Regions from separate parts of the Pseudalkalibacillus sp. R45 genome, predicted to be linked through region 2. Evidence: riboswitches for the same ligand, from Rfam matches in the RefSeq annotation. Region 2 holds a riboswitch; each other region holds the start of a gene.

Region 1 (10,171 bases), on a different contig from region 2:
TTGAACCCAGGCGAATCTAGTAAAGGCAAAGCCATTCAATTTTTCCCCAAAGAACTCAACCATATCGTTGCGTTCAAATTCTCCGTGTACCAATACGTCAAGACCAAGCTCCTCCTGACGATGGATCCATTCATTTATATTATCTTCAATAAAAGCGTTATACTCTTGATCGGACCATTCACCTCTACGCCATTTCTGTCGCGCTTGTCGGATTTCTGTTGTTTGCGGGAGACTGCCAATCGTGGTTGTCGGCAATAACGGAAGCTTGAAAAAGCCTTCATGGATTTTTTGACGTATAGAAAAGTGTGTTCCTCTTTTGGGTTCTACACCTTTCCAACGCTCCATTTCTTGTTGGACGTCTTGACTATTAATGGCAGGTGATTTCAGCAGTTCTTCTCGACAGCGTAATTGCTCTTTTATTTTTTCTTTAATCGCATCTCTTCCATAATTCAATCCCTCTGTCAAAACAACTACCTCTTCAAGTTTCTCATCAGCGAATGATAGGGCGTTTTTCAGGGCAGGATCCAATTCCTGTTCAGTTGTGACCGTGACTGGAACGTGCAAAAGGCTGCAAGAAGGTTGGATAATTAAACGCTCTTTACCGACTTCTGAAAGGACGGTTTCGAGCACTCCTATTGTTTTATCCAGATCGTTCCGCCAAATATTGCGACCATTGATCACGCCTGCTGCAAGGGTTTTATCGCGTGGAAAGCCGTGTTTTTTCAGTGCTGCTAAATTCGCTCCTCCATCATGGACGAAATCAAGACCAATTCCAGAAACGGGAAGGGAGACGACCTCTTCATAATGAGATACAGCCTCATAATAGGTCTGAAGCAGGATTTTTATGCTCGTTAGTTTGTTGTCAATGGTTTCATAGACGTGTTTGAAAGTGTTGATTTCTTCAGCTGTTAACGTAGTTGCAAGGATCGGCTCGTCGATTTGTACCCACTCAGCACCAGCGCTCTCAAGTTCTTGCAGCACTTGTATGTAAAGGGGAACAAGTTTATCGAGTAATTGGTTGAAATTTTTTTCGTCAAACCCTTTTGCTAATTTTAAGAATGTAATAGGGCCGAGGATGACCGGCTTTCCGTTAATCCCAAGATCTTTAGCCTCCAGAAAATAGGGGAGTAAGCGGTTTTCTGTAAGCTCTGGCTTTGCGTCAGGTCCGATTTCAGGCACGATATAATGGTAATTGGTGTTGAACCATTTGGTCATTTCTGATGCAACGGCTTCCTTATTCCCACGGGCGATATCAAAATAGGTTGCTAAAAGGACATTCCCTTGTTGATGATGAAAACGGTCGGGGACAAAGCCGAACATCACAGCTGTATCAAGGACATGATCATATAGACTTAAGTCACCGACAGGAATCAGGTCGATCCCGATCTCTTTTTGCTTTTTGAGATTATGGATTCGAAGGTTCTCTAATTTAGTTGATAGTTCATTTTCAGATATATTACCCTTCCAAAACTTTTCCAGTACTTCCTTCCATTCTCGTTTTTCGCCTATTCTTGGATAACCGATTGATGAACTTGCTGCTTTCGACATGTTCATTCCTCCCATTTCATAGTTTGGACAATAAAAAAGAGCTCTCCCATGTAAGTGTCTGAACCTCTCCGTAACTACCAACAAATTTTTGATTTAAATGTTGGTTTGGAGGTCTGACACTGTTCACATGGAACAGCTCCTGTTTTGACAGCATGATCAAACTCAGCCTGTGATGACAGACTGATACCGTTAAAACGCTCAACACCTCCCTATTCCTCGTAGGTTCTAGTGCAATCAACAACAGGCAGGTCTCCTGACTTATGATCTTCACATACCTGCGCCTTCCCATCTTTATAAGATAGTGACATCTGGCAGGCTGCTCCCAATTACAGTGGCGGGACCGTGCCGGATTTTCACCGGACTTCCCTTTTAAGTTGAATAAGCTCAGTAAACGTATTCAACACCTGAGTGATCTACAATATTCAGTTTCCGTGTATATGAAAAAAACCTCTATAAGAGAGGTTTACATACACACCTCTCTTATTTCTCAAAGCATATGCTTTGCTGGAATTGGCACCACAATCAACACATATATATGCTGATAGGTTGCCGGGTTTCATCGGGCCAGTCCCTCCACCACTCTGAATAAGAGATACGATTTGATTGATTAAGAGCATACTAGCATTGAATAATTGACCTGTCAACGACCGGATCAATAAAAATCAACTGTAAAATGACAACAATCGAATGGCTTCGGGGTAAATTGACAATCAATCTAAATCGGAATATAATTTGGTTGGTTGACCAAATTATTGGAGTGAGATGATGAAAAAGGATGACAAAAGACAACGACTGATTGATGCTGCGTATAAAGTGTTTGCTCGTAAGGGTTTCAACAATGCATCCATTAAAGATATTGCAAGAGAAGCGGAAATTACACCTGGTCTAGTCCATTACTATTTTAAAAGTAAGGAAGAATTGCTGATCTCTGTCCAGAATAGCATTCAAAAAAGCTACCAGCAGCAATATGCTGGGAAGGAAACGCACGAGCTTAACTTGCAAGAAACGTTAGAGGAAATCAAATCACGTGTTGAAAATGATCCTGACTGGTATCGATGGCGATATGAATTATTTTCACTTGGTTTGAAAGACGAAAAACTTCAGGAAGAACTGGCTTCAATCCTCGAAAATGGAAGAAAAAGCTTATCTATGCCCATGAAACAGCATACAGAAATGAATGGGAAAGAAGATCAGCTGGCTGCCATCCTGCTGGCATGTTTCGATGGACTTGCCCTACAAAAAATGGTCTATAAGGATTTCGATCTCGAGGGTGCTTATCAAAGTCTAGCAGAAATGCTCGAAATCTATTTTTAAAAATAGGTTTCTATTTTTACACAATATTGGTTGGTTGACCAAATAAAAATGGTGGGTGAATAGGTTGTTACGAATAGTAGTAGTTTTGTTGATTTTGTTTGCTCCAAATGTGGCACTAGCAGAAGAAGAAAAGTCCCAAAAAGAGTTGCTTGAGAATTTTATGGAAGAAGCGATGGAAGAATACAAGATTCCTGGAGCATCTTTAGGTGTTGTCCAGAACGGAGAGGTGACCTTCAAACAATCTTTTGGAGAACAGGGAAATGGGGAGCCTGTGACAAATCAAACACTTTTTACGATAGGGTCCGTGAGTAAGCCGCTTACAAGCCTCGGTATCATGAAGCTGGCAGAAAAAGGAGAGATCAATCTGGATGTGCCGATCGATACTTATATTTCCTTTGATTATGGACAATCGGATAGTCGATACGAAATAACCATCAGGCAACTGCTGTCTCACACAAGCGGAATCGGTACATATGAAGGCCTTCAAGTAGCCGATCACAATTTGAGAGGGAAAGAAGCGATTGCAGAAGCTGTGGCAGTACTGGAACCAGTCGAACTCAATGCTGAGCCTGGGGATATCCATCAATATAGCGCTGCCAACTACTTGCTGCTTGGAAAGATTATTGAAGAAGTGTCAGGGATTTCTTTTGCAGAATATATGCAAAAGGAAGTGTTTGCAAGCTTGGGAATGGATCGAACTTTTGCTACATATTCAGAGGCGGAAAAATCAGGCTACCAACCTGGTTACCAATCGTGGTTCGGAAAGCCGGTCAAAAGCGATCTTTGGTTTGATGACAGCGGCGCTCCTTATGGGTATATGGCCTCTACAATAAATGATATGACAACGTTCATTACAAGATTGGCAGATCGAGAGAGTTTGTTATCTGAACCTTATGGAACGATGTATTTTTCCCCGGAGGTCCATAGGAAAGAGGATTACTACTATGGTTTAGGCTGGAGAATGAACACCAATGACAAGGATCCTTTCATTTTCCATGGCGGAGAAACGCCGGATACAAGGGCAGAATTATTCATCAGCCAATCTAAAGATTATGCCTTTGTATTACTTACAAATAAGAATAATTTTTCAGAAGTCATGCAGACGATCCACATGAAAGAAGGAATCAGATCAATCATTGAAAAGCAAGAAGTGATGCCGTTACCGGAAATGAGCTACAAAATGCAACGGCTCACGCTATTAGCAACAGTTTTGATCACAAGCCTTTCCATTTGGATGGTCGTTCACTTAATCAAGAAAAAGGTATTGCATAAAAAGGTGTGGGCTGGCTTAGCAACAGCATCGATGGTTTTCGCGATTCTGCTCATTCCAATTCTGGCTGCTATATTTGATGCACCCTGGCATATATTCGTTGCTTATGGTTCAGAAATGGCCATATTAATCCACGTAATGATCGGTGTTCTAATGGTCAATGGCATTTCGTCTTTAGCGATCTTAGGATGGAAAAGGAAGAAGGGGAATACTCTGTCCCAATCAGCATAAGTTACAGAAAATCTACTGAGTGACAAATGTCATCTGAATGTTATGACACTGCTTACTGATGTGCGGAGATCTCAACGTGATAGTGTAGTGGTAGTTCCTTAAGAAAGAAGGTGAATGTATGAAGACCATCTTGATGACGGGCCTGGGAATAGGAATCGTTTCGGGAATTGCCGCTATCTTATTGTATGAGGTATTGTGCTATCTTTTAGGAGTGACCTTCGAACAATTGAATCCTGTATCCATCATGATTGCTTCGGTCATCGTGAATATGATTGGAGCGATGATCTACTCGTCTCTTAAAAAGAAGACGTCCAGCCCGAGAATGTATTATGCAATGATCACAATTGGAGTTGCATTATTCCTTTCATGGATGGATTGGGCCTATCCGCCTGAACCTGGAATCGCAGGTGTCGCAAATCCGATTCATGCGCTTGTAGCTTCGCTTTCAATTGCTTGGATTCCAGTCTGGGTAAATAAACGTACTCGGAAACCTAGTTGAAGGAAGAAAGAGTATCCCTATAAATAATGAGCTCCATTTTCTCCGCTAATTTCCATTTTTGCATGTTACGATAAGTAGTGAAGTAGAAAATAATAAGCGACGTGATAAAAAATGAAACGTCTATTCGATTGGGGTGAATTCGGATTGTTTCCAAAGCAGTTCGGAATGTTCCCTTATATTTTTCTCGTGTATATGTTGATACCAGTCCTTATGATGCGGTCGGAGGCTGGGATAAAAGCGATCTTGGGTTATGCGATGATCGCTTTATTCCTTATTTCTTATCGCCAGCTTTTTTATTCGATCTATAAAAATAGCCGTTCCTTTACATCCTGGTTGTCTGTCCAATTGTCCATCATTTTCATATTCAGTCTTTTCTACGAGCCGGATTATTTGTTTCTCGGGTTTTACCCAGCTATCTTTATCGGTTGGTATCCGAAGAAGAAACCGTTCTACACAGGCCTGGCTATGTTATTCATCATCCAAGTGGTTCCTGTCCTGTATCATACTTTCCAAGAATCAAAAACCTACAATCTGGGTTATATTTTTCCATCCATTATCATTTTACTGCTATCACCATTTGGTTTCAGATCGATACGCAAACGGATTGACCTGGAGCAGCAACTTCAACAAGCCAATGCCAAGATCAATGAATATGCAGCAAGGGAAGAACGGATGAGGATTGCGCGGGATTTGCATGATACGCTTGGTCATACGTTATCTCTTATTACATTGAAAAGCCAGTTGGTCGGTCGAATGGCTTCGATTGATCCAGAAAGAGCCAGGTCAGAAGCCATGGAAATAGAAAATACATCTCGGGCAGCACTGAAGCAAGTACGGGAGCTGGTGTCCGACATGAGGACATTGAAACTGAGTGATGAGTTGGTTGAAATACGACGGATCCTTCAAGCAGCCGGAATCGATTTTGACATGATCCATCATGACGGTGTTGAAGACATCCCACCGTTGACTCAGAATATTCTCAGTATGTGCTTGAAGGAAGCTACGACCAATGTAATCAAGCATAGCGGAGCAGCCCATTGCCTAATCACAATAAAACATTCAACGACTGAACTGACAGTTACTGTGAAAGATGATGGAATCGGGATGAAGGAAGAAAATTCAGATGGGAACGGATTAAAGGGTATGAAAGAGAGGCTAGAGCTGATTGACGGAAGTCTAACCATTACAGAACAAAATGGAACAATAGTAGAAATGAAGGTTCCACTGGTGCGAAAATCAGAGAAAGCAGGTGCTGGCTTATGATAAAGATTTTGGTAGCGGAAGACCAGAGGATGCTTCTTGGGGCACTCAGTTCTCTACTTGATATGGAAGAAGATATGGAGGTCATCAGCCAGACGATGAATGGTCAAGAGGCGTTTGAAGGGATTGTTAACCTTCAGCCGGATGTGTGTCTCATGGATATTGAAATGCCGGGCTGCAGTGGTCTTGACGTAGCTGGGAAGTTGGCTGGAATTTCACATCCATGCAAAATCATCATACTAACTACATTCGCCCGTCCAGGTTATTTCGAACGTGCTGTTAAAACTGGGGTCCATGGGTATTTGCTGAAAGATGGCTCGATTGAGGACCTTTCTGATTCCATCCGGAAAGTCGTTTCGGGACAACGTGTCTTCAGTCCTGAGTTGATGATGACCACCATCACCGAAGAAAATCCGTTGACGGAACGTGAGCAAGAGATTCTTCAGCTCGCTGCTTCAGGCATGACGACGAAGGAAATCACAAAGGAACTCTTCCTTTCTCATGGAACTGTCCGCAATTATATTTCAGAAATCATTCATAAACTAGAAACTAAAAACAGGATCGAAGCGATAAAAACTGCCGAGAAGAAGGGGTGGATCTGACAGCTTACATAGAAGTTTTATTGACGCAGATCAGGAAAGGAAGAGTGGGCATGTACGGTTCAGCAGACAAGTCTTTGCCGCAACGAATAACCATTCTAGCAAGTGAATGTATTTTCCTTTTGTTTGTGTATTGGTTTTTATTTTTGGAAGGGAGCAACGTTTTCCATTTATCCGACGGCGACTTTGGACGAAAAGTGATGTTGTTTATCTTTTGTCTGATTATATTTGTGAGAATGAGTTTCATGGTGGTTTATTTGTTGAAGCGTGGAATTACATGGGAAGAAACATGGGGAGTCGTCTTTGCATTTATGATCTATTATCTTGGGTTTTCCATACTGGGCGGAATCATAGACAAGCCACTAGATTGGATTGACGGGATCGCCATCTTTATTTTTTTGGCAGGATCTGTGATCAATACGTTATCTGAAGTATTGAGAAATCAGTGGAAAAAGGATTCTCAGAACAAAGGCAGGCTTTATACAGGCGGATTATTCAAATATGCGATCCACATCAATTATTTCGGAGATGTCGTTTGGGTAGTCGGGTTTGCTTTGCTCACTAGGAATTTATGGTCAGTGGTGGTACCATTCGGTTTATTCATCATGTTCGTCTATTTCAATATACCTGAGCATGATCGATATTTAAGAGAACGCTATGGAAAAGCATTTGTAGCGTATGAAAAGAAGACGAAGAAACTGATTCCTTTTGTGTATTGAAAATGAGGAGGGAAAAACACATGAAAATCACATTGGATAACGGGGAAACGCTCGCGTATAAAGTAAGACCAGGTGGAACTTGTAACTTAGTATTGCTGCATGGAAATATGGCATCTTCAGATCAGTGGGATCTTCTGATGGAACATCTGGATCCAAGATATACAGTGTATGCTGTTGATTTGAGAGGATATGGCAAGTCTACGTACCACACACCGATTCAATCAATAAGGGATTTTTCGAAAGATTTAAAGCTGTTTACAGATGAACTGGGGTTGAAGTCCTTCCATTTGATGGGCTGGTCGAATGGGGGTGGAGTAGCGATGCAATTTGCAGCTGATTACCCAGAACACGTAGAAAAGTTGATATTGTTAGCATCGATGTCCACAAGGGGGTATCCAATCTATAATCCGGAAGGTGAAAGAGTCCAAACAAAAGAACAGATTGCAATAGATGCCGGCTTAAACATGATGTTGGACGCACAAAAAAGGAATGATCATCAATTCTTTAAGATAGCCATGGATCAATTGCTCTATTCACGTAACCAACCAGAGGAAAAGCGTTATGAAAAATACTTGGAGAATGCAATGGAACAACGGAACATCCTGGACGTAGCCGATGCTGCCAATCGTTTCAATATCAGCAGAGTCTCAAATGGTGTGGTCGATGGTACAGGTGACATAGGCCGAATCAAAGCTCCAACACTTGTATTATGGGGAAAAGAAGATCTCATCACGTCAGAACAAATGACACACGAAATCATCAACGACATGAAAGATCACGGTGTCAGCGTCACCTCTTCAATCTTGCCTGCTGGTCATTCAATGTTAATCGATGAATTGGAAGGCGTACTTAAGGCGATCGAGCAGTTTTTAAATTCGTAATTATCGTTTCAAAGCTGTTATTTCATCCCTAGATATTGAACCAATCCTTCACTTCAGCTCAAATGTAATTCTATAAAATGCTCTAAAGGGAGTTGTTCTCCTTTGGGGCATTTTAATATACCTTAATTCATTCTAAAGTTGTAGAAAAAGGCATTCAATAGATTGATTCCATTATTACTTATTTACACTAAAGTAAAGGGAGGAATAAAAAGGTAGGTGAAATTTTTGACTGGGAATCACGGAACAAAACCTTATCATGCATCGGAATCTTACATAAGTCCTTCCTCGAAAAGATGGTTCGGGCTTGCAATAGTTTGTACAGCCACCTTTATGACCATGCTTGATTCATTTATCGTGAATGTGGCTGTGCCTTCCATTCAAAACGATCTGAATACAACTGCAGCTGAAATTCAATTTATTATTGTCGGTTACATCATTGCCTACGGAGTTTTACTGATTACTGGCGGAAGGCTGGGAGACATTTTTGGGGTGAAGATGTTGTTTGTTGGAGGAATGGCTGGCTTTACATTAGCATCATTCTTATGTGGCATTGCACCTAATACTATGTTTCTTATCATCAGTCGCATTCTTCAAGGGATCACGGCAGCTTTGATGGTACCTCAGGTCATTTCCTATATCCATTACACATTTCATGACCAGGAGAGGAATATTGCTTTGTCCATCTATGGTGCAGTAATTGGTGTAGCGACCATTATCGGTCAAATTGCTGGTGGATTACTGCTGAAGCTTGATTTTTTCGAGCTCGGGTGGAGGTCGATTTTTTTGATCAATATCCCGATTGGAATCATTGCATTGCTCGCAGCATTGCCTATTATTCAGATCAACAAAGCAACAACGAGGGGACGAATGGATCTAAACGGTGTACTTTTACTTGGTCTCAGCCTTTCAGTGTTTATTTTTCCTGTTGTGATGGGTCATGAGCTGGGATGGCCTCTATGGATGTTAATTTGTGGTGCAGGTTCGATCGTATTTTTCTTTCTGTTCCTACACCATGAACAAAAACTGATCGTACGAGGCGGAATGCCCCTGGTTAATCTTCAATTATTAGAAGAACGAGCGTTTGCAGCCGGACTTTTGATTGTATTTGCATTCTTTTCTGGCAACGCGGCAACCTTTTTCATCATGGCTTTTCATCTTCAGAAATTTTTACAATTCAACCCTTTGGAAGCTGCATTTGCCTATACGCCTTTAGGGATGGGTTTTCTTTTCGGGTCGATCCTTGTACCGAAATTAATGGATCGTTTTGGGGTGAACGTACTTCGTATCGGAACCGGGCTGATGGTTCTCGGTGTTAGTATGATGATAGCAACATTCTACATATTATTGGTCGATCTGTCATGGCAAGATTTGATTCCTGCAACATTTGTATCCGGTATTGGTCAGGGATTGGTTGCAACTCCTCTAATCCGGACAGTACTCTCACGAATTAACCATAAGGATACAGGATCAGCTTCCGGGGTTTTAAGTACAGTAACGGTAGTAGCTCAAGGCGCAGGGGTAAGCCTTATCGGAACACTCTACTTCACGTTAATGAAAGTAGATCAACCCTTTCAAACCACCGCAAGCCACTCATTTATAATTTCTCTCGTTTGTGTTCTTTTCCTTTCGATTGGAACAGGATTATTACTATTCCTATTACCAGGAAATAAAAATAAAACACTATAGGCATATTATCTACGATGGGCCACCAGAATTGTTAATGGTGGCCCTATCTTTATTTATGGGCAATCTTGAAGAATCCCCGACCGGGGCAATTTCCCCTTTGTAATAATGATCAATCTTCTGATTCTGTGACGATGTACCGGTTTAGTTTAGGATTCGGATCAACC
Region 2 (10,171 bases):
GGTCTATTTTTCATGAAAAAACTAATCGGGAGATCCTCTAAAAAAATTCGGAATAAAGAACGCTTGACCGAACAAACAACATTGAAAAAGAACGAACCCCTTAGCGCCGATCTTAATGAAAATATCGAACGTATTACGACTCTAATGGGGGATAGCATCGATTTACATATACAACGGTTTCAATCTGGAAATGGAGTAGAACTTGCTCTAATCTATATGGAAGGAATGGTCGATCAACATATCCTGACACATTCTATCACTAGTGCATTGATGGACCTGAAAATGATTGAGGTGCCAGATGATATTAAGGCAGTCGATTATTTTACTGAATCGGTATTATCGACTTCCAAAACGATGAGACTGAATAAGTGGAATGATACTGTTTCCGTATTACTTTCTGGTGATGCAGTAATTTTGATTCAAGGCTCAGATCAAGGTATTGGATGCTATTGTAAGGGCGGGAAAACAAGGGATATCACCGAACCTTCTTCAGAACTTGTAGTAAGAGGCCCTAAAGATAGCTTTACGGAATCACTTCGGACGAACACGTCTTTAATCAGGCAGCGGATCAGAAATCCAGCTTTACGTATAAAATCCATGCATATTGGCGAGGTGACGAAAACCGAAATCAATATCCTGTATCTAGATGGGATTGCAAAAGAGAGCCTGATAAAAGAATTGAAGGATCGGTTATCGAAAATCAAGATCGATGGGGTGCTTGAATCAGGTTATTTAGAAGAATTTATACAGGATCAAACCTTCACACCTTTTCCACAGGTGATGAACACAGAACGTCCAGATGTGGTGACAGGCAATCTTTTAGAAGGTCGGATTGCTGTCCTTGTGGAAGGAACCCCATTCGGATTGATTCTTCCTGTCTCATTTTTTCAATTTTTCACATCTCCCGAAGATTATTATTTGCGAGCCGACATCGCTACCTTTCTAAGACTGTTACGGATATTCGTATTCTTTGTTTCGTTACTGGCACCATCGCTTTATATCGCAATTACTACATTCCATCAAGAAATGATTCCCACGGTCTTATTGTTAGGGCTCGCGGCTCAACAAGAGGGAGTCCCGTTTCCCGCTTTCGTGGAAGCGATGATCATGGAAATCACGTTCGAAATCCTACGAGAAGCGGGGATCCGGATGCCGAGAGCCATTGGACAGGCTATATCGATCGTAGGTGCAGTTATTCTTGGTGAAGCAGCCGTTCAAGCTGGTCTTGTTTCACCAGTCATGGTAATTGTAGTTGCATTGACAGCAATATCAAGCTTTGCGACACCAAGATTCAACATTGCAATTTCAGCTCGCCTGATTCGATTTGTATTGATGATTTCAGCGGCTACTTTTGGGTTTTATGGGATTACGATCGTATTGATCATGATGATTGCTCATTTAAGCAGTTTAAGATCGTTGGGTATTCCTTATTTGACCTCTGTTGCCCCTTTTAATGCAAGTGATCAAAAAGACACATTCATCCGTTTTCCGTTATGGTCGATGATGACCAGACCACATGAAACATCACAAAAGAGCGCTTTGGAACGTAACTCAGCTGATGAATAGATTCTAATGAAAAAGAAAGGAAACGAAGTATGAAACGCATCCTGTTGCAAGTCACTCTATTGATCTTGATACTTCCTTTTTTGACCGGGTGCTGGAACAGCCGGCAATTGACGGATCTGGCTCTTGTGATGGGGATGGGCTTCGACCTGACAGAAGAAGGACAATATAAAGTCTCATTTCAGGTTGCAGGACCTAATAGTTCCACTTCGAGGTTCTCTGGAGGATCTGACAAAAATCCACCCGTAATTGTTTTCACTGCGACGGGTGATACCATTTTCGAGGCTTTGAGAAGAGGTGCAAACTCTGTTCCTAGAAGAATGTTTTTTTCCCATACGAGCACGATCATCGTAAGTGAAGAAATCGCCCGGAGAGGCTTGAGTGACATGCTTGATCTCCTTGATCGAGATCCGGAGTTCAGAACACAAATCTATATATTGATTGCTCGAGAGAACAGTGCAGAGAAACTTTTGCGGCAACTGACACCACTTGAAGAAATACCTGCCCGCAAGATCACAGGTAGTCTGAAGAATACAGAAAATATGATCGGTACTGGCGTGACGACGACCGTTGATGAATTCATACAAACGATCATCAGTAAAAAGAGACAGCCGATCATCAGTGGAATCAAGTCAGATATGCATCCTTCTATAGAGGAGGATCTTGCGGGGGACCCCAATTTGGTCATTGATGGTTTAGGTATTTTTAAAGGAGACCGTTTACAAGAGTGGGTGACAGATCGAGACGCGAGAGGAGTTCTTTTAACAATGGGGAAAATAAAAAGTACCATCATCAATCTTTCTTGTAGGCAAGAAGAGGATAAAATCGCGATCGAAGTCATCCGGTCGAAAACATCTCTCAAAGTCAACATGGAACAAGATCTCCCTCAGTTAAAAGTGGACCTGGATTTGGAAGGGAATATTGCCGAGGTGAACTGTCCATTAGCAATTGAAACCTCTGAAGTCGTTCATCACCTGGAACAGAAAACTGAAAAAGAATTGAAAAAAGAAATTGAAAAAGCGATTCGTTCGGCACAAGAAAAGCAATTGGATGTTTTCGGATTCGGCGAGGAACTTTATCGGAAACAACCAAAGGTTTGGAAAGAGTTTGAAAAAGATTGGGGAAATCTCTTTTCTGAAGCTGAAGTGACCGTTAACACGAATGTTCAGATCCGACGAGCGGGACTACGCACGAAAACAATCTATCCATCTGACACTGAATGAGTAAATCGATTGGCAAGGAGCAGGAATAATTGTGGAACAGGTGAAAATAAGTACCTTACAATTATATGTATTGATGGTGTTCTTCCAGCTTGGCAGTGCTGTTGTTGTTGGACTCGGTCTACAAGCAAAACAGGGAGCTTGGATTGCGATACTGATAGGAATGGGAGCAGGTCTTGTGCTTTTTTGGATGTATACCCAAATCCACCTTTATCAGCCAGAAAACAATTTCGTAAATATGCTCCAAGAATCATTTGGGAACGTTTTCGGCAAGGTGGTCGGATTCCTATACATCCTTTATTTCATTTATCTAGCTGCCCGAGTCCTTCGTGATTTTGGTGAATTATTGCTTTCTGCAACCCTAGTGGAAACACCAATGTTCGTTATTTTGACGATCATGATTCTTGCATCCCTTTATGTCATTTCGAAAGGGATCGAAGTACTAGCAAGGACCAGCGAATTTTATTTTCCTATCCTTTCGGGATTGGTTGTACTTGGTATAGGATTACTATTCGCTTCTAAAGCTGTTCAGTTGAAAAATTTACAGCCATACACTGGTGAGGGTTGGGGACTGATATTGCAAACGGCTTTTCCAATGACACTGACCTTTCCATTTGGTGAATTGATTGCCTTTTTGATGCTTTTCAAGTATGTAAATAAGACTAATAGAGTTAGAACTACTGGAATATTTGCTATTTTGACAAGTGGTATTATCCTTGCGGTGACTGCCATTATGGACGTTGCAGTTCTTGGCGCAGACTCTGCTGCACGGACGACTTTTCCGTTATTGATGACGATCAGTCGGATCGAGATAGGGGATTTTATCCAACGATTGGATGCCATCGGGGTCTTCATTTTGATCATCGGCATGTTTTTCAAAGTTTCGCTTTTCTACTACGTGGCTGTAGCATGTACGGCGTCCGTCTTCAATGTGACCAAATTCAAGCTGCTCTTTTACCCCGTCAGCTTGGTGATTTTGTTTGCAGCACTTACAATCACCTCGAACTTTTCTGAACATTTAGAAGAAGGAATGCAATTAGTACCTTTCTATATCCATTTACCTTTACAGCTCGGAATACCTTTTCTAGTCTTGCTCATCCTATCTGTAAAATATCGTAAACGTATTAACGGCGTACAATGAAATAAAATTGAACAATTAAAGATAAACAAAGAATGAATAGCAACAAGAACTCGAATTCATCAGGAACTGTAAATGGGTTCAATTGATCTGTAAATTCAAAATAAGTACCCAGGTGGTAATCCAAAATAGATATCAGGGTGATGATGGCGACCAATAGAAGAAACGTAATACCGATGATTTTCATCTCGAAACCCTCCGTCCGAAACTGTCCATCTTTATTTTCTTCAAAAAAAATTTTTCTATGACCTTACGACTTACAGTGGAACGAAAGTAAGCTTTTTCACTTTTTTCGAAGAGGTTTTCATTTCATTTTAGAGAATATATAATTGTAATATTGTCGAAAAAACAACATGAGAGAGGCTGACCTTTTTGAGTCAGTTCTCCCATCAATATAGAGACGCAGTTTCTTCATGTGTAAGGAGAAAGGGGTATCAAGCCAGGCGATGAGCTATATGCTGCAACAATTAGACGAAGAAAAAGTATTTAAAGATCCTGTACACAGATACATCCACGTACGTGATCGTATCATTTGGGATTTGATCGGAACGAAGGAGTTCCAGCGTTTGAGAAGGATCCGTCAACTCGGCACCACGTTTTTGACGTTCCATGGCGCTGAACACAGCCGGTTCAGCCATTCGCTCGGGGTGTATGAAATCGTTCGTCGGATCATTGAAATTTTTCAAGGGCGACCTCATTGGGACGATGATGAGCGCATCCTCTGTTTAGCAGCAGCACTTTTACACGATGTCGGACATGGCCCCTATTCACATTCCTTTGAAAAAGTATTCAATCTTGACCACGAGGATTTTACACAATCGATCATTCTAGGGGATACAGAAGTAAACAGCGTCTTAAAGAGGGTCGAGGATGACTTTCCGCGTAAGGTTTCCGAGGTCATCGCAAAAACCTATGAAAACAAGCTTGTCGTCAGCATGATCTCAAGTCAGATCGATGCAGACCGGATGGACTACTTGCTTCGTGATGCTTATTTCACGGGAGTCAGTTATGGTCAATTCGATATCGAACGGATTTTGAGGGTCATGCGACCGAAAGAAGACCAGGTCGTCATCAAACATAGTGGCATGCATGCTGTAGAGGACTACATAATGAGCCGTTATCAAATGTATTGGCAAGTCTATTTCCATCCAGTGACGCGAAGTGCGGAGGTCATCCTGTCGAAAATCCTCCATCGTGCAAAAGCACTTTACAAGGAAGGCTATACGTTTAAATTAGAGCCGATCCATTTTGTTTCGTTATTCAACGACAACGTCGATCTCGATGACTATTTCAAGCTCGACGAAGGGATCATCCAGTTCTATTTCCAGGCCTGGCAGGATGAAGAGGATGTGATTCTCAGCGATCTTTGTGAGCGCTTTTTGAATCGACGTCTGTTCAAGTATATGGAATTCAACCCAAACGTCCATATGGAACATTGGCATAGGCTTTATACGTATTTCGTCAAAGCTGGAATCGACCCGGATTATTATTTGATCGTTGATTCGTCATCCGATCTTCCTTATGACTTTTATCGTCCAGGTGAGGAAGAAGAACGCCTGCCGATCCACCTTTTGATGAAGAGCGGGGAATACCGGGAACTGTCTAGAGAGTCTACCGTGGTCGAAGCGATTTCAGGTAAAAAACGGACCGATCACAAGTTGTATTATCCATCAGATCTAGTAGAAAAAATAGACGATGAGGATCTAAAGAGAAAAATCAGTGAAATATTAGAATTTTAGGAGGGGATTCTTCGTGCTTGAGCATCATGCGCGGTTGGTTGCATTGTTCGATTATGCCAGAGAGGTCGTAGGACGGAAGAAGCTTCAGAAAATGGTATATATCGCTAAAAAGTTGAACTTTCCTTTTGGAGAAAAATATCAGTTTCATTTTTATGGGCCATATTCAGAGGAATTGACCTTGCGCGTCGAAGAACTTTGTAATCTTGGGTTTATCGAAGAGACGAGAGAAAAGGTATCAGGCTATTATCAGTATCGCTATACACTGACAGGTGAGGGTGAACAGTTCTTAAAGCATTATGACCTGGATCTGGAGCCGTTGAAGGAGTGTGTTACATCGATGAATGAACAGCCTTCACGCATCCTTGAGCTTATTTCAACCATCCTTTATTTCAATCACCTTCCGAAAGAAGAGGTAGTTGAAAAAGTACAAGTCGTCAAACAAAAACAGAAATATACGGAAGAAGAAATCGAAGAGGCATTCCGATATATCGAGGATTTGAAAAGCCAAACGGTTGTATCGTAAGGCGAACATTTGAAAAAACAAGGCTGTTTTCGCAAACGTTGTTGCTCTTGCACTTAAAGAAAGTATAAAATACTTTCTTCAGTATAAGGGCAACTAAGGCTCGACCTATAAAAGGCTTGGTCTCGCCAAGTTTTCTTTAAAAGTCGTTGATTTCCGCTCCAGGATGCTCGCTTTCCGCGGGGCGTGCGGTGAGCCCGCAGGACAAGGAAAGCTTCTGGAGCGTTACATCACACGAAGAAAATGCGATTTTCATTTTCGAGGAGTCTCGCACCTTGCTCTTCAATCAACTTGGACAAGGTGAGTTTTTAAAATTGACTCAAACGCAACAATCTTTTAGAAAAGAGCAAAAATTAAATAGGCATATCGGCGACGTTTTCTATCGCCGAGTGCCTTTTAATATGGTTTGTTAAATAGGAGCAGAAATATTAAAAATCATATTGACAAACACTACATTTAGTGAGAATGTAAGATTAACAACACAATATATTGATATTATTCAAGCGACAGGTGTCTCGTTAGGAGACTTGATAGGGAATCTGGTGAGAATCCAGAACTGTCCCCGCAACTGTAATTGTCGACGAACGGAATATGCCACTGTATAAGAGAGTCTAGCAATAGGTGCTTATATGGGAAGGTTCCTAGTAGGATGAAGCAAGAGTCAGTAGACCTGCCTGAGCTTGAGTGTTTCAATTCTTCGGGGATTGAGGGTTGAAGCGTGGACGGCTATTCAGTTCGGGCGTGGATCTTTTTTTTAAGGTCCCTCTCAATGTCATATCGTCTCCGTTTCAACCACTCGATATCCGGGTGGTTTTTTTACACTTAAAGAAAGTATAAAAATACTTTCTTTAGTATAAGCGCTACTAAGGATCAGCAGCGCCAAGGCTTGGCTTTGCCAAGTTTTCTTTAATGGATTCATAGAAATGGAGGAATGGATATGTCGACTTTACTGAATAAAAAGCGCTTGCCGAAACGTATCATCGATCTTACTGAAAAGCTAGCAGATCGATTTCCACAACTGGATATAGCGGATTTCACCGAGAAAACTGCACTGCAATGGGATGAGACAGATAAAAAAGCCCTGGTCAACCTGTTGCTGCTCGAAGGGATGGCACGAATCACACAAGAAGAACCGGATTGGACGTATGTCTGCTCCAAAATCCATCTCCACTCTCTTTATGAGGAAGCGGCACATAACCGTGAACAAGCACCGGGTTACGGAAACTTCCATGGGCTGCTGCAATCTCTCATCAAGAAAGGGCTGTTTGATAAGGAACTTCTCAAAAATTATACAAAAGAGGAAGTGGATGAGCTTGATGCCGCCCTTGTACCTGAGCGGGATGAGTTGTTCACATATGCAGGGATTCGAATGTTAGCCGACCGTTATCTAGCAAGGGATCATGATCGTCATTTGTACGAACTGCCTCAGGAACGCTGGATGGTCATCGCGATGACATTGATGATGCCTGAACCGAAGGAAAATCGGCTTCAACTTGTAAAAGAAGCGTACTGGGTGCTGTCCAATCTCTACATGACAGTCGCTACACCAACGCTTGCAAATGCCGGGAAAGCTCATGGGCAGCTCAGCTCGTGTTTCATTGATACAGTCGATGACAGTTTACGTGGAATTTATGACTCAAATACAGATATCGCGATGCTCAGTAAAGCAGGTGGAGGTATCGGAGTCTACCTTGGTAAGATCCGTAGCAAAGGGTCTGACATAAAAGGTTATAAAAACACTTCATCCGGGGTGATCGCCTGGATGAAACAACTGAACACGACAGCCGTGAACGTCGATCAGCTCGGTCAGCGGAATGGTGCTGTGGCAGTCTACTATCCTGTGTTCGGAAAAGACATTTTCGCATTCCTCGATGCCAAGTTGAACAATGGTGATGAACGGCAGAGGACGCATGATTTGTTCACGGGCGTTGTCATCCCAGATCTCTTCATGGAAAAAGTAGAAAACCGTGAAGAATGGCATCTGTTTGATCCACACGAGGTTAAGAAACAGATGGGATTCGAGCTTGATGATTTTTACGATGAAAAAGAAGGTGAAGGGAGCTTCCGGGAAAAGTACGAACAATGCGTCAATCATCCGTTGCTTTCACGGGAAACAGTTCCGGCGATCGATATCATGAAACGGATCATGATCAGTCAGCTTGAAACTGGCGGGCCGTTCATGTTTTACAAGGATACGGTGAACCGCCTTAATAACAATCATCATGAAGGCATCATCTATTGCACCAACCTTTGTACGGAAATTACGCAAAACCAATCAGCAACAACTGTTGAAGAGGAAACGACTACAGATGGAAAAATCATCATCACAAAAACACCTGGTGATTTCGTTGTCTGTAACCTATCAAGTCTCTCTCTTGCGAAAGTCGTGAAGGAAGAGGTGCTGGAGCGGGTCATTCCGATCCAGGTGAGGATGCTTGATAACGTCATCGAGCTCAACAAAAATAAAATCGAAGTGAAGCAAGCGATCTTGACTAATGACAAATACCGAGCGATCGGATTAGGGACGTTCGGCTGGCATCATCTTCTCGCACAGGAAGGGATCCGCTGGGAGTCGGAAGAGGCGGTGGCATTCGCGGATCAGCTCTATGAAAAAATCAATTTCCTAACGATCCAGGCAAGCCATGCCCTTGCAAAAGAAAAAGGGGCTTATCCGACATTTGAAGGCAGCGACTGGAGTACAGGCGATTATTTTAAAAAGAGAGGGTATGAAAGTGCGGAGTGGTGCAATCTAGCTGAAAACATCCAACAAGATGGCGTCCGGAACGGTTGGCTTCTTGCAGTTGCACCGAATGCCTCGACAAGTATCATTGCAGGCTCCACTGCGAGTATCGATCCGATTTTTAAAAAGCAATATGCAGAAGAAAAGAAAAACTCGAAAATCCCTGTGACGGCTCCAGACTTGTCACCTGAAACGACCTGGTTCTACAAGAGTGCGTATGATATCGACCAAAAATGGAGCATCCGCCAAAATGCGGTGAGGCAGCGTCATGTGGATCAATCGATATCGTTCAATCTTTATGTACGGAATACAGTAAAAGCGAAAGAACTTCTAGACCTGCATTTATCAGCCTGGAAATCTGGATTGAAGACGACATACTATGTCCGGTCCACTTCCCACGAAGATGTAGAAGGGTGTGATTCTTGTGAAAGCTGATGCGACTGAAACCTTGAATCTGAGAGAACTTTATGTGCCAGAAGCCCCGAACGCCTCCACGGGAATCTTGAATGGTCAAAGCTCGAATGTCTTGAACTGGGACGATGTTCGCTATACATGGGCTTACCCGTTGTATAAACAGATGCTTTCAAACTTTTGGACACCGTTCGAGATCAATATGTCAGGTGATCGCAAGCAATACGAAGAGCTTTCAGCAGACGAAAAAGAAGCCTTCAACAAAATCATCGGTTTGCTCGCATTTCTCGACAGCATCCAGACAGATTATGCGAACAGGGTGGCCGGTTATTTGACAGATTCGAGTTTGACGGCATTGATGACGGTCCTTGCCTTTCAGGAGGTCGTCCACAATCAGTCATATTCTTACGTTCTTTCAAGTCTTGTCGATAAAAGGAAGCAGGATGAGATTTTCGAGTATTGGAAGCATGATTCAGTCTTACGGGAGCGGAATGAATTTATTATCGAAGGCTATGAATCATTCGTGAAAAACCCGACACCGGAAACGTTCTTAGAGTCAATCGTCTATGACGTCGTACTAGAAGGGTTGAACTTTTACTCAGGCTTCAGTTTCTTCTATAACCTTGCAAGGAACCAAAAAATGGTGTCCACTTCGACGATGATCAATTACATCAACCGGGATGAACAGCTCCACGTCCATTTGTTCACGAAAATCTATCACGCTGTCATAGAGGAATTTTCTTTAGATCCGATAGAAGCACAGCATTTTGTCAGGAAAACATTCGAAAAAGCGACAGAGCTTGAAATTCAGTGGGGGAATTACATTTTAGGAGATCGGTT
Region 3 (10,171 bases), on a different contig from region 2:
GTACATTTTTACCCGCCAAAAGCCTTGAAACGAGACTGATCACCTCGGCACCACCGTTTCCGATCAGAATGGACTGCGGATCGACTTGTTCAATTTCAGCAATGCTCCTTCTTAGAGAAGTTGCATGTGGATCAGGATAATCTATGATTCTATGAAACATATCCATCCATTGTTCCTTCAATTCAGAAGGCGGTCCCAACGGATTGATGTTTGCACTGAAATCAATGATCTCCTCTGGCATTGGGATATCGATTGCTTCGTATAAATATTTAGGATTAGAACCATGAGGTGGCCAGTTCATACAACATCCCTCCTATCCATAACAAGCATAGAAATCCTGTTACGGTGTTTTGCATGATTGAATTCGCCTGTTTGATATGATTACTTCCCAAGGGCACAATAGGATCTCCCATCACTGATCGTTTAGAAATGACCCCGTCATAATAGTTTATTCCGCCAAGTTGAACACCTAGCAAAGCAGCAACGGCTGCCTCACCCCATCCACTGTTCGGACTTGGATGTTTTTTCGCATCACGTTTCCAAATCCTCAAGGCGTTTTTCCTATTGAGGTGTGTCGGTTTGTTGCAAATCATCATTACCAATCCAGTTAATCGACTGGGAATCCAATTGACGATATCATCCATTTTTGCTGAACACCATCCGAATTGATGATATCTTTCATTGCGGTATCCGACCATCGAGTCACAGGTATTTATCGCCCTATAGACCATTGCGATTGGTGCTCCGCCAACCATGGACCAGAACATAGGAGCTGTTATTCCATCACTTGTATTTTCAGCAACTGTTTCCACCACACCACGGGTGATTTCACCTTCATCCAATTTCTCGGTATCACGTCCGACAATGTAGGAAAGTTCCTTCCGAGCCTTGCTTAGATCTGCTTGTTTTAAAGGTTGATAGACATTCATTGCAGCTTGTTTCAAACTCTTGCGGGCTATTGTAGTCGAGATGATGATCCCCTCTGCCAGTATGCCTATATAAGGATGCACTTGATAAGAAAACCATACGATCAAGGTTGTAATTGACCCGACAAGTAATACAACAAAAAGGATCATGAAGACTCCTTTTTGTAATCGGAAACGACCTTTGTTCAATTTTGTGTCTAGAAAGGCTATCAATCTACCCATCCATCGGACTGGATGAGGCCAATTAGGCGGATCACCGATCAATGCATCAATAACGAATGCGAGTGTAATCGCGCACAAATGAAACAGGATCATTTCCGTTTCCTTTTTTCATAGTTTAGAATCGCTTCGGTCGTACATTCGTACACTGCTTTTCCGATCAGTTTTCCGAGAGGTGTGATTGATCCAGCAAAACCGAGCTTTTCCCCAGATTGTGTAGCAGCAATCATGACGCTGTCAGTTGACGTCCCAGTCGCAAATGTACCATTCGCTTCATCTTTTATCTCTTGATCATGCAAAACCTTGACTTTAGCTTCTGTCGCTGTCATCACACTTTGGATGAATGCCTCTTCTGTCATATTTCCATTGACGAATATCCAAGTATTGATCGTTCCGGGTTGCATCTCAAAATCGTGAAGTATACTTTTTGAAGCATCAATTGCATTTCCTACTCCGGCAGTGACGATGACAAAGATGGAAAAACCATCTCCTTCATACGAGTGGAACGCTGCGTCTTTCAGGTGAACTGCGGTCATCATGCCAACAGAATCAGAGGGTTCAAACCCATGTTCTTTTAGATATTCAGCCATTTCTTGTTTGTGGTCACTGCAATTATAGTCAAGATCGACATGTCTATTGATGAATGTTTGGTGCCAACCTGTTCCTGAGCCGATTACACCTGATGACATCGTCCGTAACGGCACTGGTGCTTGTAGTACGATCCGTTCATCGGACACTGTCAAATTCATTGAGTCGATCTGGATTTCAGTTGGTTTCTTGGTCAACATTTTCGGCAGCAATACCATTTGTGGTGCGGGTACCTTCGGATGTGGCTGCTTTTCGATCGTGGTTTGATAAACGGTTTCGATCCGCTCTTCTCGTAAGACTTCATTCGGGGTTTGTTGGATATTGATTGATCCTTTATCCAATAGTAATAACCGATCACAATATAATCCCGCAAGGTTCAGGTCATGGAAAATCGAGATGACCGTCAGCCCACGTTCCTTCGTCCATTGCTTCAACAGGTCCAACAGCTCTTTTTGAAACGAAAGATCCAAATGGTTCGTTGGTTCGTCCAACAACAAGATATCGGGTTCCTGTGCCAATGCTTGAGCTAAAAATACGCGTTGGCGTTCCCCACCTGATAAAGACTGGATATTTTTATTCTGAAAGGCTGTTACCCCCGTTTGATTCATCACTTTGTTGACAATGATTTCATCTTGCTGGCTCCACGATTGGAACCAACCTTTTTGATGTGCATATCGCCCGAGGGAAACCGTTTCTCTTACGGTATAAGAAAAACCCTGGTCAGAGTGTTGCGGAAGGACAGCAACAACCTTTGCCAACTCCTTGGATGGAAAGCTTTCAAGCGGTTTATCATTGATGAAGACTTGCCCTTTTTGACATGTCAAAATTCCACTGATCATCTTGAGTAAGGTCGTTTTGCCACTGCCATTCGGTCCTAAGACACCGAACATTTCTCCCTTTTCCACCTTAAAGGTTATTTCTTTTAAAATCGGTGCATCGCCATAACCACCAGATAGGTTTTCTACGCTTAGCATTTAACCACTTCTTTCCGTCTTACGTTTGATTAAGATCAGTCCAAATACCGGTGCTCCGACTAGAGCTGTAATGACACCAATCGGAAGCTCTGTCGGCGAAATCACTGTTCTTGCAACTAGATCTGCAAGAATCAGGAACCCACTTCCGGTTAATATGGATAAGGGTAATAAGTGCTTATGATCAGGTCCCCATAACAACCTGGTCAAATGCGGAATTACCAATCCGACGAACCCGATCGTTCCAGAAACTGCCACAGCTGCTCCTGTCAATATCGAACCAGCTGTCAAAATGACCATTTTCCTACGATGGACATTTACACCGAGATGATGGGCTCTTTCTTCCCCGAAAGACATCGCATTCAATTCATTTGCGTTTATAAGGAGAATAGCAGAACCGATGGCGAAGAACGGTAAAATGATTTTGATGTATTCCCATCCTCTCATCGAAACGCTTCCTAAAAGCCAGCCAATGATTTGTCTCAATTCATCTCCCGTCAATGCAATCATTAGGGAAATGACAGCTCCAAGAAAAGAACTGAAAATGATACCGGTTAAAATGATTGTCTCCACTCTCATTGAACGTTCAATTTTCCGTGCAAAACTGATGACGAGAAAAATCGTGATGAAGGAAAATAGGATGCTCAATAAAGGAAGTGTAAAGGATCCCACAACTGGTATCGACAATTGGAAAAAAAGTGTGATGACTGCCCCTACAGACGCTCCCGAAGATACCCCTAACGTATAAGGATCTGCTAAAGGATTCCTCAATAGACCTTGGAATGCTGCTCCGGCAATCGCGAGAGCAGCACCAACAATACCAGCAAGAATGACTCTTGGAAGTCTGATGTTCATGACAATGCTTGTGTACATCGAGTCGATATGATCGATGGATGTGAACGGAAAAATTTCATGACCTGCGATTTGGATGATTGCTAACGCAGGCACAGAAACAGTACCGACTGATATACCTAAAATGATAGCTATGAACAGAAAAGCGAAAGCCGAAAGGTAAGCTAGTATTCTATTATTCTGTAAATGTTTCTGGATAAACCGCCTTTGCAAGTTCCTCTACTCCTTCAACAAGCCGTGGACCAGAGCGTGTTACAAGATCTGAATGGACGTCATAGACTTGTTTCTCTTTTATAGCTGTAACATCTTTCCATCCTTCTCTGGAGAAGACTTGTTCTTCTGCATTTTCAGTATAATATCCATAGGTTGTGATGATGACATCAGGGTTTTTCTCAACAACTGCTTCTTGATCGATCTTCGCCCAACCGTCCAAATCAGCGGCTGCATTTTCAGCATTGATGATCGTCAACATTTCATTCATGAAAGTATTTTTCCCAGGTGTGTAGATTTCGGGTGCGGGTGAAACTTCGATGAATACTGATTTTTTCTCAGATATTTCTTGTGTTTTCGTTTTGATTGCATCGATTTCTTCTTTCATTTCACTTACAATTTGATCAGCTTCTTTTTGTTTACCAGTTGACTTTCCAATCATTTCGATAGACTCATAGACCTGTTCGAAGTTTTGTGCGTCGTTAACAACAAGAACCTGAATACCAGCATCTTTCAACTGTTTGAATCCTTCAGTCGAGTTGTGTGCACTGGACGCATGGGCAAGTACAAGATCAGGCTTCAGGGAAATGATCTTCTCGATATTCAGTTCTTGTCCGCCAACTTTTTCTTTACTGTTTGCTTCCTCAGGGTAATTATCAAAGTCTGAAACACCGACGATATTTTCACCAAGTCCTAAGTCAAAAGCTATTTCTGTATTGCTTGGAATGAGTGATACGATTTTTTCAGGCTGTTCTTCTATGACAATTTCTTCATCAAGCGCATCCTTTATAGTAATTGGAAAGGAATCACCTTGATTGCTTTCAGAGCTTTCTTGGTTGGATGTATTTTCGTCAGCTGGTGGTTGATCTCCGCCACATCCAGCGATCAATCCGATCGACATTAATAACGTAAATACAAATAAGATCAATTTTTTCATTACATGAAGCCTCCTGTTTGTTGTGTTTGCATAAAAAAACATCTTCATAAGTGATATGAAGATGCTGTTAGATTCGAATCAGTTGATAGAATGATCGAACTTCGTAACACACCCCCTATCCGCGTAGGTTTTGTCAGTGGTTTCAGTGTTGGCAGGTCTCCTGGCTCATGGTCATCGTCCGCTGCGCCTTCCCGTAGTTTATTTTCTACAGTGGCTTAATGCAGCTGACTCCCAATTACAGTGGCGGGACCGCGTTGGATTCTAACCAACTTCCCTATTAAGTCTTTGAAAAAAAGACACCAACTCTGTAAAACTATGAAATTTTCCGCTATGTTTGATTATACACTACATTTATAATCAATAGGCAAGACTTTTCAGAAAAGTTTTTGTTATAAAGGCATTGTTTCATTAAATCGAAGTGATGATAGCTTATTTGAGAGAAAGCTCTGTTAGATTTATAGTTTAGTTTTTATTGTTGATTTCTGCGAAACTTCACTGTCGGATAACCTTTAACGGACACAGGAGACCTTATTTGACCAAATCACTATGATTTTACAAAACTAACGGACATGAGAGACCTTATTTCGTAATTATCGGGAAAATCAGCTGTTTTGTTCACAAATAACGTCTCTGGTGTCCGTTATAAATTCTGAAAGACCGTTTTTGTCACAAATAACGTCTCTGAAGTCCGTTAATTTATGAAATTAAGTAATTCACGCTATTTAAACAGCGAATCATCTGTGGGTTCTCGCCTCACTCAGTTTTCCAAGAGGGTCGCGAAATTCAATAAAAAAGCCCCACTAAGGGAGCTTTTAAACTTCTGGTGTAGGGGTCGGTTTAGCGTACCCGTCCTTATATTGTTCATCGATCATGTTTCGGATTTCTTTTACTGATTTCCCATCTTTGTATTCAAGCATCGACTTCACCGCGGTATCCAGGCATGCTTTACATCTTGTTGCATGATCATCCCATACGAGTGAGCCATCCGTTTTATTTTCATGTATGAAGCAATCATAGTTGTTCTTATGGTTTGCTGACTCACCGCAACCGCAATAGCAAGGAATCTTTTCAAGGAGATCCTGATGCATTGCTGCTGCTCTGTAAATATTCTGCATATCTTCAGATTTATCATTTAAAAATGTCGGGATAGCTTCTGTGGACGCCGTTTTTTCACGCAAGTCACCATTTGCTAATTGATGCACTTCACCATGAGACTCTTGAGATTCATTATGCTCATCATTGGAACATGCACCCACAAGCGAAATACTAAGGATAAATACCAAGAATAAACTACTTAATTTTTTCATTTCTATTGTTCACTCCATTGTGTATTTTCCTATCTATCATAACACTATCTACTGCATGTGGTGTAATGGAAATGTATTAGAATTGTGACAGTCCTTTTGTCAGACTATAGTTTGAGTATAGTTACTGCTTATGAAGGAAGGTAGATAGACAATTTTTCGATATACTAGCACAAAGCCATGTTTAGGAGGATTACATGTTATTTCATTATCATTACTGGACGCCAAATTTAGAACAAATGGAAAATCATTATCTGAAACTAGGATTTCGGGTCCATCAACGAAATGGAAAATTGAATGGTAAATTCGATTCATTCAATCCCCCGTTGACCTGGGAAGATTTCAAGGATAAGGGTATTCTATTCAGGATCATCGAAATGAAAAAAGGAAATGTGAATGTTACATTCGGATATGGAAAACGGAGCACCTTTGACCATATTGGATTTTTGGTTACAGAAGATGAACATGATCAACTATGTCAGCAAGCCGATATCATGGAGTGGACAGTGAAAACTGGGGAAAGACGTACGTTCATATCTACACCCTATGACTTTTCCATAGAACTTCAAACCCATCGTGACGTCATTGACGCACAGGAAGATACTTCTACAATTGATAAAATGAAAATTGTTTGTGCACAAGCTGGTCTCGAAAACGATTTAAAGCGTCTTTTCAATAAAAAAATCGACCCGATTGAAGCGATAATTGGTAACAGGACAGAAATTTTAGAAATACACATCAGCAATATTGGACTCGAACAATCAGAAGACCCTTGCGGAGTCCTTTTGAAAACGATTTAATAACATAGGTGGTGATCGAGCAATTTGTAGGGAACTTGAGCAATTTTGGTGTAATCTTGAGCAATTTAGTAAATTAGACCTAATCTGCCTCAGGTAGATGTAATGCGAAGTGAACCCGCTTGTCAACGGGTTCACTCAATTCGATAATATCTGCTTCATCCAACCTTGATCATTGCTCTAAAAACTTTCTACGATAATTGCTCAGTGTGAGTAACGGCCAGATGTATCTATAGCTGTGGTAATGGATATAGAAACCACCAGCCATCCCCTGTCCCTTGGGGTAAGTAGTCGTCCAGTCTTCTTTCTCTCCTTGATCGATCAGATAAGCGATACCCTTTTCAATCTCTTGTGTACTATTATCGGCATAAGCGATCAAGGCATCAACAGCCCAGGCGGTGTGCGTCAAGGTACTTTCTCTGAGAGGAACATATTTCCGTTCGATATCGCTTTTACACGACTCCCCCCATCCCCCGTCCGGATTCTGGATAGATTGTAGCCAATCTGCAGCTTTTTTTATAGAAGGATCGGTGGTAGTTTTTCTGAATGCAGCCATTCCCGTCAATGCTGCCCACGTCCCGTAGATATAACATATCCCCCAGCGACCGTACCAGGATCCTTCCTTTCGTTGGTTGTTTTTTAGCCATTTTAGCGCCTTTTTTATCGCGGGATGATCTTTGTTCATTGAAGAGTAATTACCGAAGAACTCCAACGTCCTTCCTGTCAAATCTGCTGTAGATGGATCCAATAATAGATATTCAGCACCCTGGATCGGAGCAAGAGCAAGCCATTTTTTATCGACACCGCGTTCAAAAGCAGGCCAACCCCCGTCGTCATTCTGCATCGATAAGATCCATCTGATCCCCCTGGACCAGGATTGTTGATAGATGGGCTGCTCCTCTGTCACCTCACAAATGGATCGAAGGCTGGCGGTAGAATCATCGACATCTGGATTAATCGTATTGATAGACGAAAATCCCCATCCTCCAGGCATCGTATTTGCATTTCTCAGGACCCAATCCCCAAATTGGGTGTGCTGGCGTGATAACAGATAACGATTGGCCCGCTGGATCACATTATGAGACTGAGGTACTCCCGCACCCTGTAGGACATGTGATAGTAAAGCCGTATTCCAGACATTCGCGGTTGTATATTGCATATGAAGATCATCACCAATTTGAACGGCCATGTTCCTTAATCCATTGATTGCCTTTACCATCATTGGATTCTTCAAAGTGTATCCCAGCGCATTCAAAGCAAATATCATCAAGAAGGTCGAACTGAAATAACTTAATAACGTTCCGTCGGGTTCGATACGTTTCAGCATGTATTGTTCGGCTCCCCTCACTGCCTTCCTTTTTAAATCAGCAGGTTTATCGGTCATTTTTTGAAATTGATGTTTCATAGAGGCTAATAGATTTCGCCAATCTTCATTCCGCTTTTCAAGGTCTGTGTCCGTGTTATGGACGAATAAATCGCTGAGATCAGGAGTACGGGATATGGTTTTTGTGTATTTAAAATGAGAAAGGATGAGGAGCGGTGCAATATTCGCTCTTCCAAACACTGAAAAATCATAGAAATTGAGCGGAGCACTAAGTGGGAACAGGATGATTTCAATTGGTAAAGGTAGAAGTGATTTCCAAGGATATTGACCTGTTATTGCTAGCAAGGTCTTCGTAAACGTTTCTGCTCTTTCAATCCCACCCTTCTCAAGAATGAATTTTTTGGCGGCACGCATTCGGGACTCCTGTTTACTGACATATCCTGAGTATAATAACGCGTAATAAGCCTGGATCGTAGATGATAAATCTCCCTCTTCCGCATCATGGAATAACTTCCAGGAACCGCTGTCCTCTTGTTTTCCTGTTATCCGTTGAACGACGGCCTGTATCAACATTTCATCATTTATTTCAAACGAACGTAATAAAATGATCATATAAGCATCTGTTGCAATACCCGTTTCGAAGGCGTAATCCCACGAACCGTCTTGCGTCTGGTCTTTTATTAAAATCGAAATGATCCGATTGATTTCACGATCGATTCCATCTTTCAAGGTCATCTACCTCCCCTATACCAATACATATTCGGTTGTATCAGTTCCAATTCGTAAGAGAGGAGCGGATGAGGATTTTCAAGATTACCAAGCCAAAAACAAAACCAGAAAAAATTTCTGGAGAACTACTTCAACTAAAAATTGAGCTTCAGGAAAAGTTGAGCATGGGTTCTTATGCAGATTCACCTTCGTTAACTGCAACTGAAAGGAATCTGATCGAAGAAATCACTGATATGACCCAGGAATTGAATATAAACAACGTCACTAGAACGAGAGCATATCTCGATTTTTATAAAAAATATCCTGACATCCACTGGGCCTTTCTGGGCCATATGGTGTCGCGGAATGGTGGATGGAATATGACGGACCTGAAAGGAGAATTCCTTTCAAAACTTCTTACGGTGGATGAGCAGGAAAAGTTTTTCATGTTCCTCGAACGAGGTAACTGGTTGATTTTTCAGGATGTCTTTCCCCAATTACGATTATATGAAATAAGCCTGGAGCTAAAGCAGCCGTTGTTTCATTTATTGCCTTGCCTTTCAGTTTCTACCTTCATGGAGTCGGTTTGGAATTTCTTTTGGCGTACAGGAAACCGACCCTTGTTGACAGTATCGCTGATCATAAACGAGCAAAGCTATCTGGAAAAACAATTGATGATCAATGAACAACAGAACCAGATCTTAAAGACGATTGAATTCAGTTTACAGGATGTGTTAAGCCTGAATCATATCCTGTTCCCCTATGATCAAACTGGAGAAACAAAACTGACCGGACAAACCCTTCACCATTTTACTTCTCTTCATGAGAGAATCGAGCTTGGTAAACGAATGTACGCATTATTATATTCCAATCTGGAAAGATATAAGCGGTTGTTCCAATGGGCACAGAGAACACCCCATACGGGATCGAGAACGGATTATTGGCCTGAACTTTTTAAATGTGTAAAAGAAACCCTCCCTGGTCGGTTGTATAATCCTCAAGTAAAAAATTGCAGACTTAAACCTGGTGCCGTTCATTTGTATAGTCCTGAGCTTCAATTTGCATGGAAAGACATTTTGCATAATGAGCCATTACAAGAAGATTGGTTCAACAATGTTAATGTCGTCGATTACCTAATTGAGAATCCGAAAAATGTGGATGGTGAGATTCAGCATGCCTATTGTAAATCACTTGAAAAACTCGCTTTTACGACGTTTGCGAAGAAAGCGATCTTCCTCCGAAATGGGTAAAAAGCGACTCCCCTATGTTGTTGCAATACTTGCTTCCGTGCTTATCTGCACCTACATGGAATTGTTCTTTTCAGGACTGGGATTC

The links. Region 2 has a riboswitch for cobalamin ahead of ACTWQL_RS17270 (ribonucleoside-diphosphate reductase subunit alpha). Riboswitches for the same ligand answer to the same signal wherever they lie in the genome.
Region 1: it holds a riboswitch for cobalamin, as region 2 does, so the genes downstream of both, metE (5-methyltetrahydropteroyltriglutamate--homocysteine S-methyltransferase) here and ACTWQL_RS17270 (ribonucleoside-diphosphate reductase subunit alpha) in region 2, are expected to answer to the same signal.
Region 3: it holds a riboswitch for cobalamin, as region 2 does, so the genes downstream of both, ACTWQL_RS06270 (ABC transporter substrate-binding protein) here and ACTWQL_RS17270 (ribonucleoside-diphosphate reductase subunit alpha) in region 2, are expected to answer to the same signal.

Annotation. Positions count from the first base shown of each region.
Region 1 is NZ_JBQQCL010000010.1:24,354-34,524, forward strand. Features, by position in the region: gene metE (5-methyltetrahydropteroyltriglutamate--homocysteine S-methyltransferase) at 1-1,548, opposite strand, end outside; cobalamin riboswitch at 1,775-1,969, opposite strand; SAM riboswitch class I at 2,026-2,140, opposite strand; gene ACTWQL_RS16460 (TetR/AcrR family transcriptional regulator) at 2,314-2,862, shown strand; gene ACTWQL_RS16465 (serine hydrolase domain-containing protein) at 2,927-4,363, shown strand; gene ACTWQL_RS16470 (hypothetical protein) at 4,482-4,862, shown strand; gene ACTWQL_RS16475 (histidine kinase) at 4,974-6,125, shown strand; gene ACTWQL_RS16480 (response regulator) at 6,122-6,724, shown strand; gene ACTWQL_RS16485 (DUF1295 domain-containing protein) at 6,982-7,440, shown strand; gene phaZ (intracellular short-chain-length polyhydroxyalkanoate depolymerase) at 7,461-8,321, shown strand; gene ACTWQL_RS16495 (MFS transporter) at 8,538-10,007, shown strand; gene ACTWQL_RS16500 (DUF4309 domain-containing protein) at 10,117-10,171, opposite strand, start outside.
Region 2 is NZ_JBQQCL010000011.1:44,071-54,241, reverse strand. Features, by position in the region: gene ACTWQL_RS17305 (spore germination protein) at 13-1,566, shown strand; gene ACTWQL_RS17300 (Ger(x)C family spore germination protein) at 1,596-2,786, shown strand; gene ACTWQL_RS17295 (GerAB/ArcD/ProY family transporter) at 2,818-3,924, shown strand; gene ACTWQL_RS17290 (hypothetical protein) at 3,908-4,108, opposite strand; gene ACTWQL_RS17285 (HD domain-containing protein) at 4,368-5,660, shown strand; gene ACTWQL_RS17280 (YwgA family protein) at 5,674-6,183, shown strand; gene ACTWQL_RS17275 (hypothetical protein) at 6,372-6,593, shown strand; cobalamin riboswitch at 6,671-6,872, shown strand; gene ACTWQL_RS17270 (ribonucleoside-diphosphate reductase subunit alpha) at 7,118-9,355, shown strand; gene ACTWQL_RS17265 (ribonucleotide-diphosphate reductase subunit beta) at 9,345-10,171, shown strand, end outside.
Region 3 is NZ_JBQQCL010000002.1:102,324-112,494, forward strand. Features, by position in the region: gene cobD (threonine-phosphate decarboxylase CobD) at 1-301, opposite strand, end outside; gene cbiB (adenosylcobinamide-phosphate synthase CbiB) at 276-1,241, opposite strand; gene ACTWQL_RS06260 (heme ABC transporter ATP-binding protein) at 1,238-2,707, opposite strand; gene ACTWQL_RS06265 (FecCD family ABC transporter permease) at 2,708-3,769, opposite strand; gene ACTWQL_RS06270 (ABC transporter substrate-binding protein) at 3,732-4,703, opposite strand; cobalamin riboswitch at 4,837-5,022, opposite strand; gene ACTWQL_RS06275 (PCYCGC motif-containing (lipo)protein) at 5,516-6,010, opposite strand; gene ACTWQL_RS06280 (hypothetical protein) at 6,205-6,807, shown strand; gene shc (squalene--hopene cyclase) at 6,977-8,857, opposite strand; gene ACTWQL_RS06290 (DUF2515 family protein) at 8,926-10,086, shown strand; gene ACTWQL_RS06295 (CBO0543 family protein) at 10,079-10,171, shown strand, end outside.